3 regions of the Glacieibacterium megasporae genome follow, and region 1 is predicted to be linked to each of the others. Evidence: riboswitches for the same ligand, from Rfam matches in the RefSeq annotation. Region 1 holds a riboswitch; each other region holds the start of a gene.
What was found. Region 1 has a riboswitch for cobalamin ahead of KTC28_RS11030 (DUF1852 domain-containing protein). Riboswitches for the same ligand answer to the same signal wherever they lie in the genome.

Region 1 (4,208 bases):
GATAAGTTCGTAGCCGGCGCGGATCAGCATCGAGGCCTCGTCAGATATGCGCGAATCGCACCGCGCTGCTGCTGACACGCTTGCCACGAACCGGCGTCAATTTCCCAGCGATTCGATGCGATCGTTAAGAATAATTGGCGACTAACGACCGCTCGACTTTCGCGTCATCGAACTTCATCCGTCGCCTGCCGCCATTCGGTGAGCGATGTCGGTCCGCGGCTCGCCAAGTAGATCAGCGAGGGCGTGGATCTTCATCGTCCGACCGCTGTAGAAGACCTTAATGGCCACGGCTTGGGCCCCTTTGCGCCGCCGGAACGACGGTGCGCCTTGACGTAACGATCGTCGCCAAGGCCGCATCCGATAACCAGCACAACACTCCCGCAACAGCCAAGCCCTCCGAAAAATCGGAGACTCTCCGAACCAGTACTCTGCGTCGGCATCGGGCTGCTGATTGGGCTTGGACCCTAGGTCGTGATCTCTCTCCGAACGATGCTCGCGCCTGCGCTCAAAGCGGCCAATTTGCCTTGCGCTACGCGGCGAGACAACGGCGCCATGCCGCAGTTCGTCGACGGATAGAGCTTGTCGGCATCGACAAACTTTAGGGCCTGTCGCAGCGTGTCGGCCACTTGCTCAGGCGTTTCGATGCTGTCGGTCGCCACGTCGATGGCGCCGACCATCACCTTCTTGCCGCGAATGAGTTCGATCAGGTCCATCGGAACGTGCGAATTCTGGCATTCCAGCGAGATGATATCGATGCTGGATTCCTTCAGCTTGGGAAAGGCCTTCTCATATTGCCGCCACTCGGATCCTAAAGTCTTCTTCCAGTCGGTGTTGGCCTTGATCCCGTAGCCGTAGCAGATGTGAACGGCCGTCTCGCACTTAAGCCCCTCAGCCGCCCTTTCCAGAGTCGCAACGCCCCAGTCATTCACTTCGTCGAAGAAGACGTTGAATGCCGGTTCGTCGAACTGGATGATATTCACGCCGGCGGCTTCGAGTTCCCTGGCTTCTTGATTGAGGATCTTGGCGAACTCCCACGCCAGCTTCTCGCGGCTCTGATAATGGTCATCATAGAGAGTATCGATCATCGTCATCGGTCCGGGCAACGCCCATTTTATCGGCTGCCCGGTTTGCCGGCGCAGAAATTTAGCATCTTCGATAAAAACCGGATTTTTGCGTTCGACGGTGCCGACCACCGTCGGCACGCTAGCGTCGTATCGATCGCGGATCCTGACAGTCTTCCGCGTCTCAAAATCAACCCCGTTGAGATGCTCGATAAACGTCGTGACGAAATGCTGGCGCGTCTGTTCGCCGTCACTGACGATATCGATGCCGGCCTGCCGTTGATCGTCCAATGACAGACGCAAAGCGTCTTGTTTGCCATCGACCAGATCTTTGCCATCTAACTTCCACGGCGACCAAAGCGTCCCGGGTTGCGCAAGCCAGACGGGCTTGGGCAAGCTGCCGGCAGTCGAAGTAGGTAGCAATGTGTTCATGGTAGCGGCCTTATGTCTTGATGAATCAGAGCGTGAGACTTGCGGACCATTGCTCGAGTGCGGTCTGATAGGGCTTGATCAGGCGTTCCTCGGTGAACCTGCCCTGCTCGACAGCTAGTCTGCTGCGTTCTTCACGATCGTAGACGATGCGAGTCAGCGAAAAGTCCTGGTACTTAAGACTTGGCTGATAGCGTTCTGCGGCTGCAGAGTTGGCGTTGTAAATTTCAGGCCGATAGATCTTCTGGAAAGTCTCCATCACACTGATCGTGCTGACCAGCTCAAGATTGGTGTAGTCACCAATCAGGTCGCCAAGATGGTAAAAGGCGAACGGCGCGACGCTGTTCGGGGGCATGAAATAGCGAACTTTCATCCCCATCTTGGCGAAATATGCGTCGGTGGCTGAAAACTCGTCGTTACGATATTCGAAACCCAGTATGGGGTGCTTGTTCGTGGTCCGGTGATAGGTCTTGCTGCTCGACACGCTCAGACAGATGACCGGCGGCTTGCAGAAATTTTCCCGATAGTCGCTCGAACTCAAAAAGTGCTTGAATAAATTGCCATGCAGGTCGCCGAAACCTTGCGGATCGCCAGATCCGGGGTGCGTCTTCAGGTGCTCCGACAGCAGAACATTGAAGTCATAATCGCGCACATAGGACGAGAAGTTATTGCCGACGATGCCGTCGATCCGCTCCTCGGTCTTTCGATCAACGATCTTTGTCTGAAGGATTTCGATCAGCGGGAAGACGTCGTCACGTCCTTCGGCATCGATACGCAACTCGACCGAGACAATCTCGAGCTCGACCGTGTAACGATCGCCCCTCGGATTGTCCCAGTGCGCGAGTGAATTGAAGCGATTGTCGATCATGCGCAGGGTATTGCGCAAATTTTCCCGCCGGCTCTCGCCCCTTGCCAGATTGGCGAAGTTGGTTGTGATGCGGGTATTGTCGGCGGGACGGTAATTCTCGTCGAACGCAATGCGATTTATCGAAAAGGCAAAGATTGTAGGCATCGACCGGTCACCTGCTTTTGCCGGACGAGAGGGCCGAAGGAAGAGCGCACAGGACCGGCAAGCCGGCGCCGAAGCCCCAGCCCTTGAGTCAAGCGCGATCCACCGGAGGAACCCCCGTCCGAGGAACGTATCGCGTCGGAGGCAGGTCTACTGACTTACGGGTCAATGCGACGGTCCCGGCCTTCCCAGCACCCTTGCGGGTGCCAGTGACACGAAATGGAGCCGCCGCTCGCCGCTTACAGTTGCGGGGGCAGCGCCGGATTCCGCTCTACGAGCGCCACCGGCTTCCCGTCTTAGCCCCGTCGCCCGGCTCATCTCTGAGTCGGAAACGGGGAACCTCGACAGGTCGGTTACACACCCAATGGCCATACGTGTCAACAGGCATATAAAGACATCTTTATATCGTTATGAGACGCACATGTGGTTCGACATGACGGTGATCTAGGTTGTCTCGCCCCGACCTATTATCGACGTCGCTGGATAGTGAATGACTGGCAGCTTTCAGAAAGCGGACAATCACGTTGAAAATGGCGAGTTGTAGATCAACGAATGCGGCAAAGTTCTGCGATCGCCGCGTCTCGGTGGCGTTCAGGTAAGCGTCCGCAGTCCCGGCCGCTCTCGCATGTCGATCTGGAGTTCGAAGATATCAGGACGGGAATAGTGGCCGGCGGTGTCGAGATAAAGCCGACCTTCCGCGACGATATCGGTATCGATAACCGCGTTCAGGGTCAGCGTGTCGTCTTGTCCGGCGGCAGCAATGATCGTCGCGTCGGGACCAACGATCGCGCTTCCGCCCGATTTGAGCAGCTCGCGCTCGGCTGGGATTGCTTCGAGCATAGCGCGAGCGGCGGGCTCATCGGCTTCGAGGCTGTCGAAGCCATCAAGCACCTGCGATCGAGTAAGGACGGTGCCGGCAGCAGCGACGAAGCACTGGCCTTCGAAGGCATAGTGCCGGCTGGCGAGGAGGTGAAGTTCGGTGACGGCAGGCCAGAGCGCGAAGTGAAGAACTTCACCATGTTGGTGCCGCGCTGCGCGAGCGAGCGGCATCCAGTGCTCCCAGCAGATGAGGGCGCCGACAGGACCATATTTTCCCGGCCAGGGTCCGAGGGTGCTGCCGTCTGCTGCGGCCCAGATCAGCCGCTCGTTGTGGGTCGGCATGATCTTGCGGTGGATGTCGCGCCTCCCCGGGGTCAGGCGCACGACGGTGTTGAATATGCTCGAGCCGCGCCGCTCCTGAATGCCCATCACGATCTCGACCGAAAGTTCAGCGGAGAGGGCGGCCAGATGCGCGATTTCACGCCCCTCGAGCTCGGGACAATTGTGCAACAGGACGCGAAATAGTGCCTCGGCGGGCTTGTGGCCAAAAAGCGCCGACCCGGGGGCGTCATCGAGCCATACAGGATAGCCGGGAAGCCATGCTTCCGGAAAACGATGACGTCGGCCCCGTTGCTCGCCGCCTGTCGGATCAGCCGTTCAGCGCAAACGATACTAGCGGGAAGGTTGAGAAAAACGGGAGGACTCTGAACGATCGAGATCGAGATCATCGGCATCGTGGCGCTTCTTCCGGAAGCGATGCGAGCACGCGGCTTTGGTGGTGTGGCTGGCGCAAGCTGGCGGCGGTGCTATCGACGCCGGGAAGGGGACCGGATCTGAACGACCGTTGCGCGTTTGTCGGTATCATTCTGGCACGCGCGTGCGGACCCATT
Region 2 (4,208 bases), 2.0 Mb from region 1:
ATAACCCTGCAGCCGCCGGGTGTTCGACGCATTGTCGAAGCTGCGTCCGACGTGGGTGACCGTCGCGCCGGTGTCGAGCCCGAAGCTCCAGTGATAGTCGAGCAGGGCATTGACGGTCTGGCTCGGCCGCCGGAGCAACTGCTTGCCGAAGTTGACGTCGCCGGGCGAGCGGTTCTCGGCGTCGAGCGAGGTGTAGTTCGCCTGCAGCGTCAGCGCATCGATCGGGCGGACGAGCAGCGTCAGCTCGACGCCCTTGCTCACCGCCCGCGCGACATTGTCGTAGGTGCCGTTCGGGCGATTGACGCAGATCCCGGTCAGCGGCGTATTGCACGAGATGAAGTTGATCAGATCCTTGCTGGTGCGGCTGAAGTAGGTCGCGCTCGCCTCGATCCGTCCTTCAAGGCCGCGCTGGGTGACCCCGGCGTCCCAGCCGCGCGAGCGTTCGGGGCGGAGCAGCTGGTTCCCGTATTCGCTCTGTAGCTGGTAGAGCGACGGCACCTTGAACCCCTCGCTGTAGCTCGCGCGGAAGGTCGTGCCGCCATTGTTCGGGGTGTAGACGCCGCTGCCCGCGAGCGTCGTCGTCCCGCCGAAGCGGCTGTGGCTGTCGTAGCGCGCGCCACCGGTCGCGGTGAAGCCGGTGATGGGCGTGACGACGACCTGGCCGTAGCCGCTGGTCAACGTCTGCGTCCCGATCGTCACCGGTCCGCCGAAGCTCGACGTCGTGAAGTGCGAACGTTCGCGCTCGGCCCCGAAGGTCGCGTCGACGCCGGTGATGATGTTCGCGACGCCCTGGTATTCGAAGCGCTCGTTGCGCCCGTTGCCGGCGAAGGTCTCGGCGTTGGCGGTCGTCCCGTCATAATTGTGGCGGCGCGTGTCGGTAATCGCGAAGCCGAGCCGGTTGTGGAGCCGCCCGTCGAACAGCGCGGCGTTGATCCCGGTATAGCCGACGATCTCGCGCGTCGTGCCATAGTCGGTCGTATCGCCGAGGCCGTAGTTGGGGGGCACGAGGCCGTCGAACCCGGCGCGGCTGTCCGAATACCAGCCGCGCAGGTCGACCGACACGTTGTCGTTCAGCGCAAGGTTCAAGTTGGCGTTCGCGCCATAGTTGCGATAGCCGTCCTTCTCCGTGCCGCCCCGGCGCTCGTCGAACGCCGAGATGCCGTCGGTGCGGAAATAGCCGCCGCCGACGCTTACCGACAACGGACCGAATTTGTCCGAGACGTTGGCGACGCCCTGCCCGGTGTTGCGGTAGCCGTATTCACCGCGCGCATTGACGTGGAGGTCGTCGGTCGGCGGGACGGTGATCAAATTGACGACGCCGCCGATCGCCTGGCTGCCCCACAGCACCGAACTCGGGCCACGCAGGATTTCGACGCGGGCGATATTGCCGACGAGAAGGTTGCCGAAGTTGAAGCCGCCGCCGGGGGCGGACGGGTCGTTCAGCTTGATGCCGTCGATCAGCGCGACGGTCTGGTCGCTCTCGGCGCCGCGGATGAAAACCGAGGTCTGGGTGCCGATGCCGCCGTTGCGGGCGAAGCTGACGCCCGGCACGGTGCGGAGCAAGTCGACGACCGTGTTGTCCTGGCGGCGCGCGATCTCGGCGGCGTCGATGACGGTGATCGACTGGCCGACCCGCGACAGCGGCTCGGGGGTCCGGTCGGCGGTGACGACGATGGTATCGGGGGCGTCGTCGGCGCGCGCTGAGGCGGTGAGGACGAGGCCGGTGGTGGCGATTGAGATGTAAAGTAAGCGCATGGCGGTTCCCTTGGTCAACAACAAGGGGCCGCATGCACCGGTGGCGCATCAGCATTCGCGAAGACACGGGAATTCACCCGCGCGCACGACCCCGACGACGTCGACACGCGAGGGGTTCACCTCGATCGCCCGGAACACCCCGTCCGCGCGAAGGTACGACCGCGACAGGCAGGTCTCCTGGCTCCCGGGTCAGCACCTTCATCCCGCCTTCCCGGGGGGGTAAACCCCAGTGGCAATTGGGCGAAGGCTCGCCGGTTACAGTTGCGGGCACAGCCCCGGATTACAGACCGACTGTCTGCTTCCGGGTTCCCTTTTCATCCCATCTCTGGGAACCTGTCACGATCGACGCCTTATCGGCGTGCGGCGGCGGGGGCAAGCGAGATTGACCGAGACACGATCGACCTTGTTCATCGGCGGCGCGCGTTCGGGCAAGAGCCGGCTGGCCCTTTTAGGTCTTCATGGACGCCGAGATCGAAACGACATCCAGTCTGTCAGCGTGATTATCAACGCCCGTTACTGCAGGTGGTCTTGACCATCGAAGAGGCGTGCATGCGCCAGTATCAGATGGAGGTAGCGTTCCAAAGCCCGATGCCAAGCCGCGCGGTCGCCAGCCAGAAATGCGGTTTCGGCTTCGTCGAAGACGGCGTCGGCCTCGGCTCCGATGAGGTCCGAGGCCGACAGGACAAGTTCTTCGGTCCAGAAGCTAGGGGAGTCCATCAACCAGCTCCGTCACTACGGTCGGCGGCGGCGGTTCGGTGGCCGACATTCCACATTACTACGATCAGCTTGTCCGTTAGCAGCGGCGATCGTCGCGCACGCAACGCTTTGAGACACGATCCCGCCGTCGACGGTCATGACGGTGAAGGGCGGTATGAGGCGCGGGGCTTGGGAAATGCTCGGCCGCGGGCCCCCGCAACAAGTGAGCGGAGAATGGCCGCACGGGTCGTTCCCCATGTTACGACAGGCTTGCCCTCGGCCGCCATGACCGTCGCGAACAGCACAATCGAGAAGGCTGTCATGAGCTGTTACGAGACTGCGATGGAACGCAACGAATACGCGCAACACGAATGAGCAGATCCGTTCAACGAGTGGGGTCAGGCCAACCTCCTTATGCGTTCGCCCGATCTCGCGTCGATCGGGATGTGGGACGCTCGACGAAAGTCGAGCCTACCCGTACCAGTCGGGCAAGCGGTATCTTTATGCCGTGCTCGCAAAGTGCATCATCGCCCTCGATGCCGCGGAGAGCGACAAACGTGCCGCGTGCAAGGAGGACGCACGAAGGCGATCCCTCGCGCCGATCCTGAAGCCGGCATGCTTCGAATTCTGCCCCGGTCATGAAATCAACTTACCATCTACCGCTAGTACGACAAGGTGGGACAAGCGAAATGCGGTCTGCCCGACCCGCAAAAGACGCAATTCGAATTCGCGAGACCCCCTGATCCGCCATTGCGAAGCCCCCGCGTTCGCCGCTGCATGCCCGTCCATGCCATTTGCAACGGACGTCGCAATGGCGCGTGCAATTCCGTCGCCGCGTCTCCACTAATGAAGTCGCCCATTCGTTTTTGCGACGTACGTCGGTTTCACTCTGAAAGGACGATCATCTCGTACGAGACATTCCGAGGACCGCACGCCTGGAAACGTTTAGACTACTTCTTGCGGCACATTTAACACCCGATGAGATAGATCGTACGCGTGCCGAGCGACCGACATCTGATACCTGATCTATCAGCTATTCCGTAGCTCGCGCGATACGACCACGGCGTGAACGGGTACGCCGTATTGGGGCGACCACGCCGCAGCGGTTGCGTAGGCAAGGCTTTATGGTCAGACAGATCTCAGGATTGAAAAGTCCGGTGGCAGATTTCTCGTTGCTCTTGGTCGCCGCTTTGCAACTTGGACACGATAATTCGAGGTCATATCAATCGCACGGCCGTCGCCGGGATCATTCCTCGCGCCAGTGGTCTGGTTTTTTCTTGTCGTTCAAATGCCTGACGCGAGCGATCAGCGGTCGGTGGCCCTCGCTCTTGGCCCAGTCGATCGCCTCACGCTGCGTCCCTTTCGTGGCTAGGATGTGGTCGGCATGATCCTCGACAACGAAGTCGGTCACGGCGCTGCCCTCTTGACGACCCTTCGGACGGGCCTCGACGTAAACGTTGGCCATTCGCATTCTCCCGTTGTTCACAGATATGGCACATGCGCGGCGGCAATGGATACCTACTGAATACGATCGGATCCATAAATTCTGTGGCCTGCTTCATAGGTAGAGATGGACGATGAGTCATCCCGGCGAAAGGCTGCAGGCACGCGAACTCACGCGCATGAACGGAAGGGGCGCGGCGGATGGCCAGTGCGGGCGAACACAGTCACTTGCTGTTCGGGCGACCGACTTGCGTGGCTGCCGATCTTATACCGGGCCGAGCCTATGCCCCTGATTCGAACAGAGTCGGGTACCG
Region 3 (4,208 bases), 1.1 Mb from region 1:
GTGGCGGGCATGATCCTCGGGCGTCTCGGTCACGACGGCTTCTCCTGCAAGGTAATTGCAACGTCACGCCACCGGACCCGCCGACCTGCACTCAGAGCATGATCGGCGAGTCCGGTCATCGCTTTAGTAGCTCAGCCGGATACCGCCGTACGCCGCGCGCCCGGTCGTCCCATAACCGTAGGTCGTCTCATACTTCTCGTCGAACAGGTTCTCGACGCGCGCGGTGACCGCGATCTGCTTCGTCAGCGGATACGCCGCGCGGAGGTCGGCGACGACATAACCCTGCAGCCGCCGCGTGTTCGACGCATTGTCGAAGCTGCGCCCGACGTGGGTGACCGTCGCGCCGGTGTCGAGCCCGAAGCTCCAATGGTAGTCGAGCAGGACATTGACGGTCTGGCTCGGCCGCCGGAGCAACTGCTTGCCGAAGTTGACGTCGCCGGGCGAGCGGTTCTCGGCATCGAGCGAGGTATAATTTGCCTGGAGCGTCAGCGCGTCGATCGGTCGGACCAACAATGTCAGCTCGACGCCCTTGCTCACCGCCCGCGCGACATTGTCGTACGTCCCGAACGGGCGGTTGACGCAGATCCCGGTCAGCGGCGTGTTGCACGAGATGAAGTTGATCAGGTCCTTGCTGGTGCGGCTGAAGTAGGTCGCGCTCGCCTCGATCCGTCCTTCAAGGCCGCGCTGGGTGACCCCGGCGTCCCAGCCGCGCGAGCGTTCGGGGCGGAGCAGCTGGTTCCCGTATTCACTCTGCAACTGGTAGAGCGACGGCACCTTGAACCCCTCGCTATAGCTCGCGCGGAAGGTCGTGCCGCCGTCGTTCGGGGTGTAGACGCCGCTGCCTGCGAGCGTCGTCGTCCCGCCGAAGCGGCTGTGGCTATCGTAGCGCGCGCCGCCGGTTGCGGTAAGGCCGGTGATGGGCGTCACGACGACCTGGCCGTAGCCGCTGGTCAACGTCTGCGTCCCGATCGTCACCGGTCCGCCGAAGCTCGACGTCGTGAAGTGCGAACGTTCGCGCTCGGCCCCGAAGGTCGCATCGACGCCGGTGACGATGTTGGCGACGCCCTGGTATTCGAAGCGCTCGTTGCGCCCATTACCGGCGAAGGTCTCGGCGTTGGCGGCCGTCCCGTCATAATTGTGACGGCGGGTGTCGGTGATCGCGAAGCCGAGCCGGTTGTGGAGCCGCCCGTCGAACAGCGCGGCGTTGATCCCGGTATAGCCGACGATCTCGCGCGTCGTGCCATAGTCGGTGGTGTCGCCCAGGCTGAAATTCGGCGGCGGAAAGCCATCGAACCCAACGCGGCTATCCGAATACCAGCCGCGAAGGTCGACCGACACGTTGTCGTTCAGTGCAAGGTTCAAGTTGGCGTTCGCGCCGTAGTTGCGATAGCCATCCTTCTCCTTGCCGCCCTTGCGCTCGTCGAACGCCGAGATGCCGTCGGTGCGGAAATAGCCGCCGCCGAAGCTCGCCGACAGCGGACCGAACTTGTCCGAGACGTTGGCGACGCCCTGCCCGGTGTTGCGGTAGCCGTATTCGCCGCGCGCGTTGATGTGGAGATCGTCGGTCGGCGGGACGGTGATCAAATTGACGACGCCGCCGATCGCCTGGCTGCCCCACAGCACCGAACTCGGGCCGCGCAGGATTTCGACGCGGGCGATGTTGCCGACGAGAAGGTTGCCGAAGTTAAAGCCGCCGCCGGGAGCCGACGGGTCGTTGAGCTTGATGCCGTCGATCAGCGCGACGGTCTGGTCGCTTTCAGCGCCGCGGATGAACACCGACGTCGCGGTGCCGATGCCGCCGTTGCGGGCAAAGCTGACCCCCGGAACGGTGCGGAGCAGATCGACGACCGTGTTGTCCTGGCGGCGGGCGATCTCGGCGGCGTCGATGACGGTGATCGACTGGCCGACCCGCGACAGCGGCTCGGGCGTGCGGTCGGCGGTGACGACGATCGTATCGGGCGCATCGTCGGCGCGGGCGGCGGCGGTCAGGACGAGGCCGGTGGAGGCGAGTAGAATATGAAATGAGCGCATTGGTATCCCCTTGATCGACAACAAGGGGCCGCATGCACCGGTGGCACGCATCAGCATTCGCGAAGACACGGGAGCTTTCCCGCGCGCACGACCCCGACGACGTCGACACGCGAGGATTTCACCTCGATCGCTTGGAACACCCCGTCCACGCGAAGGTACGACCGCGACAGGCAGGTCTCCTGGCTCCCGGGTCAGCACCTTCATCCCGCCTTCCCGGAGCGTAAACTCCAGTGGCACTTGGGCGAAGGCTCGCCGGTTACAGTTGCGGGCACAGCCCCGGATTACAGACCGACTGTCTGCTTCCGGGTTCCCTTTTCATCCCATCTCTGGGAACCTGTCACGATCGACGCCTTATCGGCGCGCGGCGGCGGGGGCAAGCAAGTTTGACCGAGACACGATCGACCTTGTTCATCGGCGGCGCGCGTTCGGGCAAGAGCCGGCTGGCACAACGCGCGGCCGAATCCTCCGGCGGCGAGCTCGTCTTCATCGCCACCGCGCAGGCGTTCGACGACGAGATGCGCGACCGCATCGCCCGCCATCGCAGCGACCGCGATGCCCGCTGGCGCACGGTCGAAAGCCCGCTCGACCTCCCCGAGGCAATCGTCCGCGAGGCGAGTGCCGGTCGCACGCTTCTGGTCGATTGCCTGACCTTGTGGGCAAGCAACACCATGCTTGCCGGGGTCGACGCCGACGCGGCAGGCGCTGAGCTTGTCGCGGCAATCGCGTCCTCCGCAGGGATCATCGTCCTCGTCACCAACGAAGTCGGCTGGGGAATCGTCCCCGACAACGCGCTTGCACGGCAGTTCCGCGACGTCGCCGGGCGACTGAACCAGCAAGTCGCCGCCGCTGTCGACGATGTCCGGCTGGTCGTCGCCGGGATCGCGATGCGACTGAAATAGCGGCGCGACAGACCACGCTTTCACCCGCGCGCGGCCATGCTATACCCCGCCCCGTGACCACCGCCCGCCGTCTCCGCACCGCCGCAATCATTCTCGGCGTGCTCGTCCTGCTCGGCGCGGCTGCCGCGGTCGGACTGTATGCGTGGGTGACGACCGGGCTGCCCGATGCGTCGAAACTCGCCGAATACGCCGCGCCGCTGCCGTCGACCGTGCGCGGCAACGACGGCACGATCCTAACGAGCTTCAGCCGCGAGCGTCGCCTGTACCTGAGCTACGACGAACTGCCGCCGCGGCTGGTCCAGGCGTATATCTCGGCCGAGGACAAGGACTTCTTCCACCACGGCGGAATCGACTTCCTCGGCATCGCCCGCGCCGCATGGACCAACCTCGGCTCGTCGGGCCGGCCCAAGGGCGCCTCGACGATCACCCAGCAGGTGGCGAAGAACCTGCTGCTCAACGGTGAGGTCAGCTACGTCCGCAAGCTGAAGGAGGCGGTGCTCGCACGGCGGATCGAGGCGGCGTTCACCAAGCAGCAGATCCTCGAACTCTACCTCAACCAGATATTCCTCGGGCGGAACAGCTACGGCGTCGAGGCGGCAGCGCAGTCGTATTTCGGCAAGTCGGTCGCCGATCTCGACCTTGCGCAGGATGCGTATCTCGCGATCCTGCCCAAGGCGCCGTCGACCTATTCGCCAACCGTCCATGTCGAACGCGCGCTCGCGCGGCGGGCGTATGTGCTCAACCAGATGGCGGCGAACGGCTATATCACCAAGGCCGAGGCAGCCGCAGCGACCGCCGAGCCGATCGACGCGGTGGCGAACCGCGCCCCGCCGAAGCTCGATACCGGCGATTATTTCCTCGAGGACGTCCGCCGGACGCTGATCGCCAAGTTCGGCGAGAAACCCGGCGACGGGCGCAACAGCGTTTACGGCGGCGGGCTGTGGATCCGCACCTCGCTCGATCCGAAGCTCCAGGCTGCTGCTGAGAAGGCATTGCGCGACGGCCTCGTCCGCTACGACCGCGGCAAGGGCTGGCACGGTGCCCCCGCGCATATCGATACGAGCGACGGCTGGCCCGAGCGCTTGCAGTCGGTGCATCTCGGCGTCGGCTATGCCGACTGGTATCCGGCGGTCGTCCTCGGGCGGGAGGGCGAGGACTTCCGCATCGGCTTCACCGACGGCTCGACGGGCACGCTGCTTGCCTCGAGTGCGACGAGCACGCTCAACAATATCCCGGCGGCGCGGCTGCTCAAGACCGGCGACGTCGTCCCCGTGGCGA

Region 2: another riboswitch for cobalamin. It lies ahead of KTC28_RS01685 (TonB-dependent receptor plug domain-containing protein); the one in region 1 lies ahead of KTC28_RS11030 (DUF1852 domain-containing protein).
Region 3: another riboswitch for cobalamin. It lies ahead of KTC28_RS05525 (TonB-dependent receptor plug domain-containing protein); the one in region 1 lies ahead of KTC28_RS11030 (DUF1852 domain-containing protein).

Annotation. Positions count from the first base shown of each region.
Region 1 covers NZ_CP081848.1:2,328,209-2,332,416, forward strand. Annotated here, with positions in the region: gene KTC28_RS11020 (transglutaminase-like domain-containing protein) at 1-30, opposite strand, end outside; gene KTC28_RS11025 (methionine synthase) at 465-1,493, opposite strand; gene KTC28_RS11030 (DUF1852 domain-containing protein) at 1,519-2,502, opposite strand; cobalamin riboswitch at 2,626-2,857, opposite strand; partial or broken gene KTC28_RS11035 (nitrilase-related carbon-nitrogen hydrolase) at 3,091-3,870, opposite strand; gene KTC28_RS11040 (MFS transporter) at 4,180-4,208, opposite strand, start outside.
Region 2 covers NZ_CP081848.1:348,471-352,678, forward strand. Annotated here, with positions in the region: gene KTC28_RS01685 (TonB-dependent receptor plug domain-containing protein) at 1-1,755, opposite strand, end outside; cobalamin riboswitch at 1,906-2,107, opposite strand; gene KTC28_RS01690 (hypothetical protein) at 2,269-2,472, opposite strand; gene KTC28_RS01695 (hypothetical protein) at 3,698-3,916, opposite strand.
Region 3 covers NZ_CP081848.1:1,187,788-1,191,995, reverse strand. Annotated here, with positions in the region: gene cobO (cob(I)yrinic acid a,c-diamide adenosyltransferase) at 1-33, opposite strand, end outside; gene KTC28_RS05525 (TonB-dependent receptor plug domain-containing protein) at 124-2,031, opposite strand; cobalamin riboswitch at 2,184-2,384, opposite strand; gene cobU (bifunctional adenosylcobinamide kinase/adenosylcobinamide-phosphate guanylyltransferase) at 2,415-2,930, shown strand; gene KTC28_RS05515 (penicillin-binding protein 1A) at 2,984-4,208, shown strand, end outside.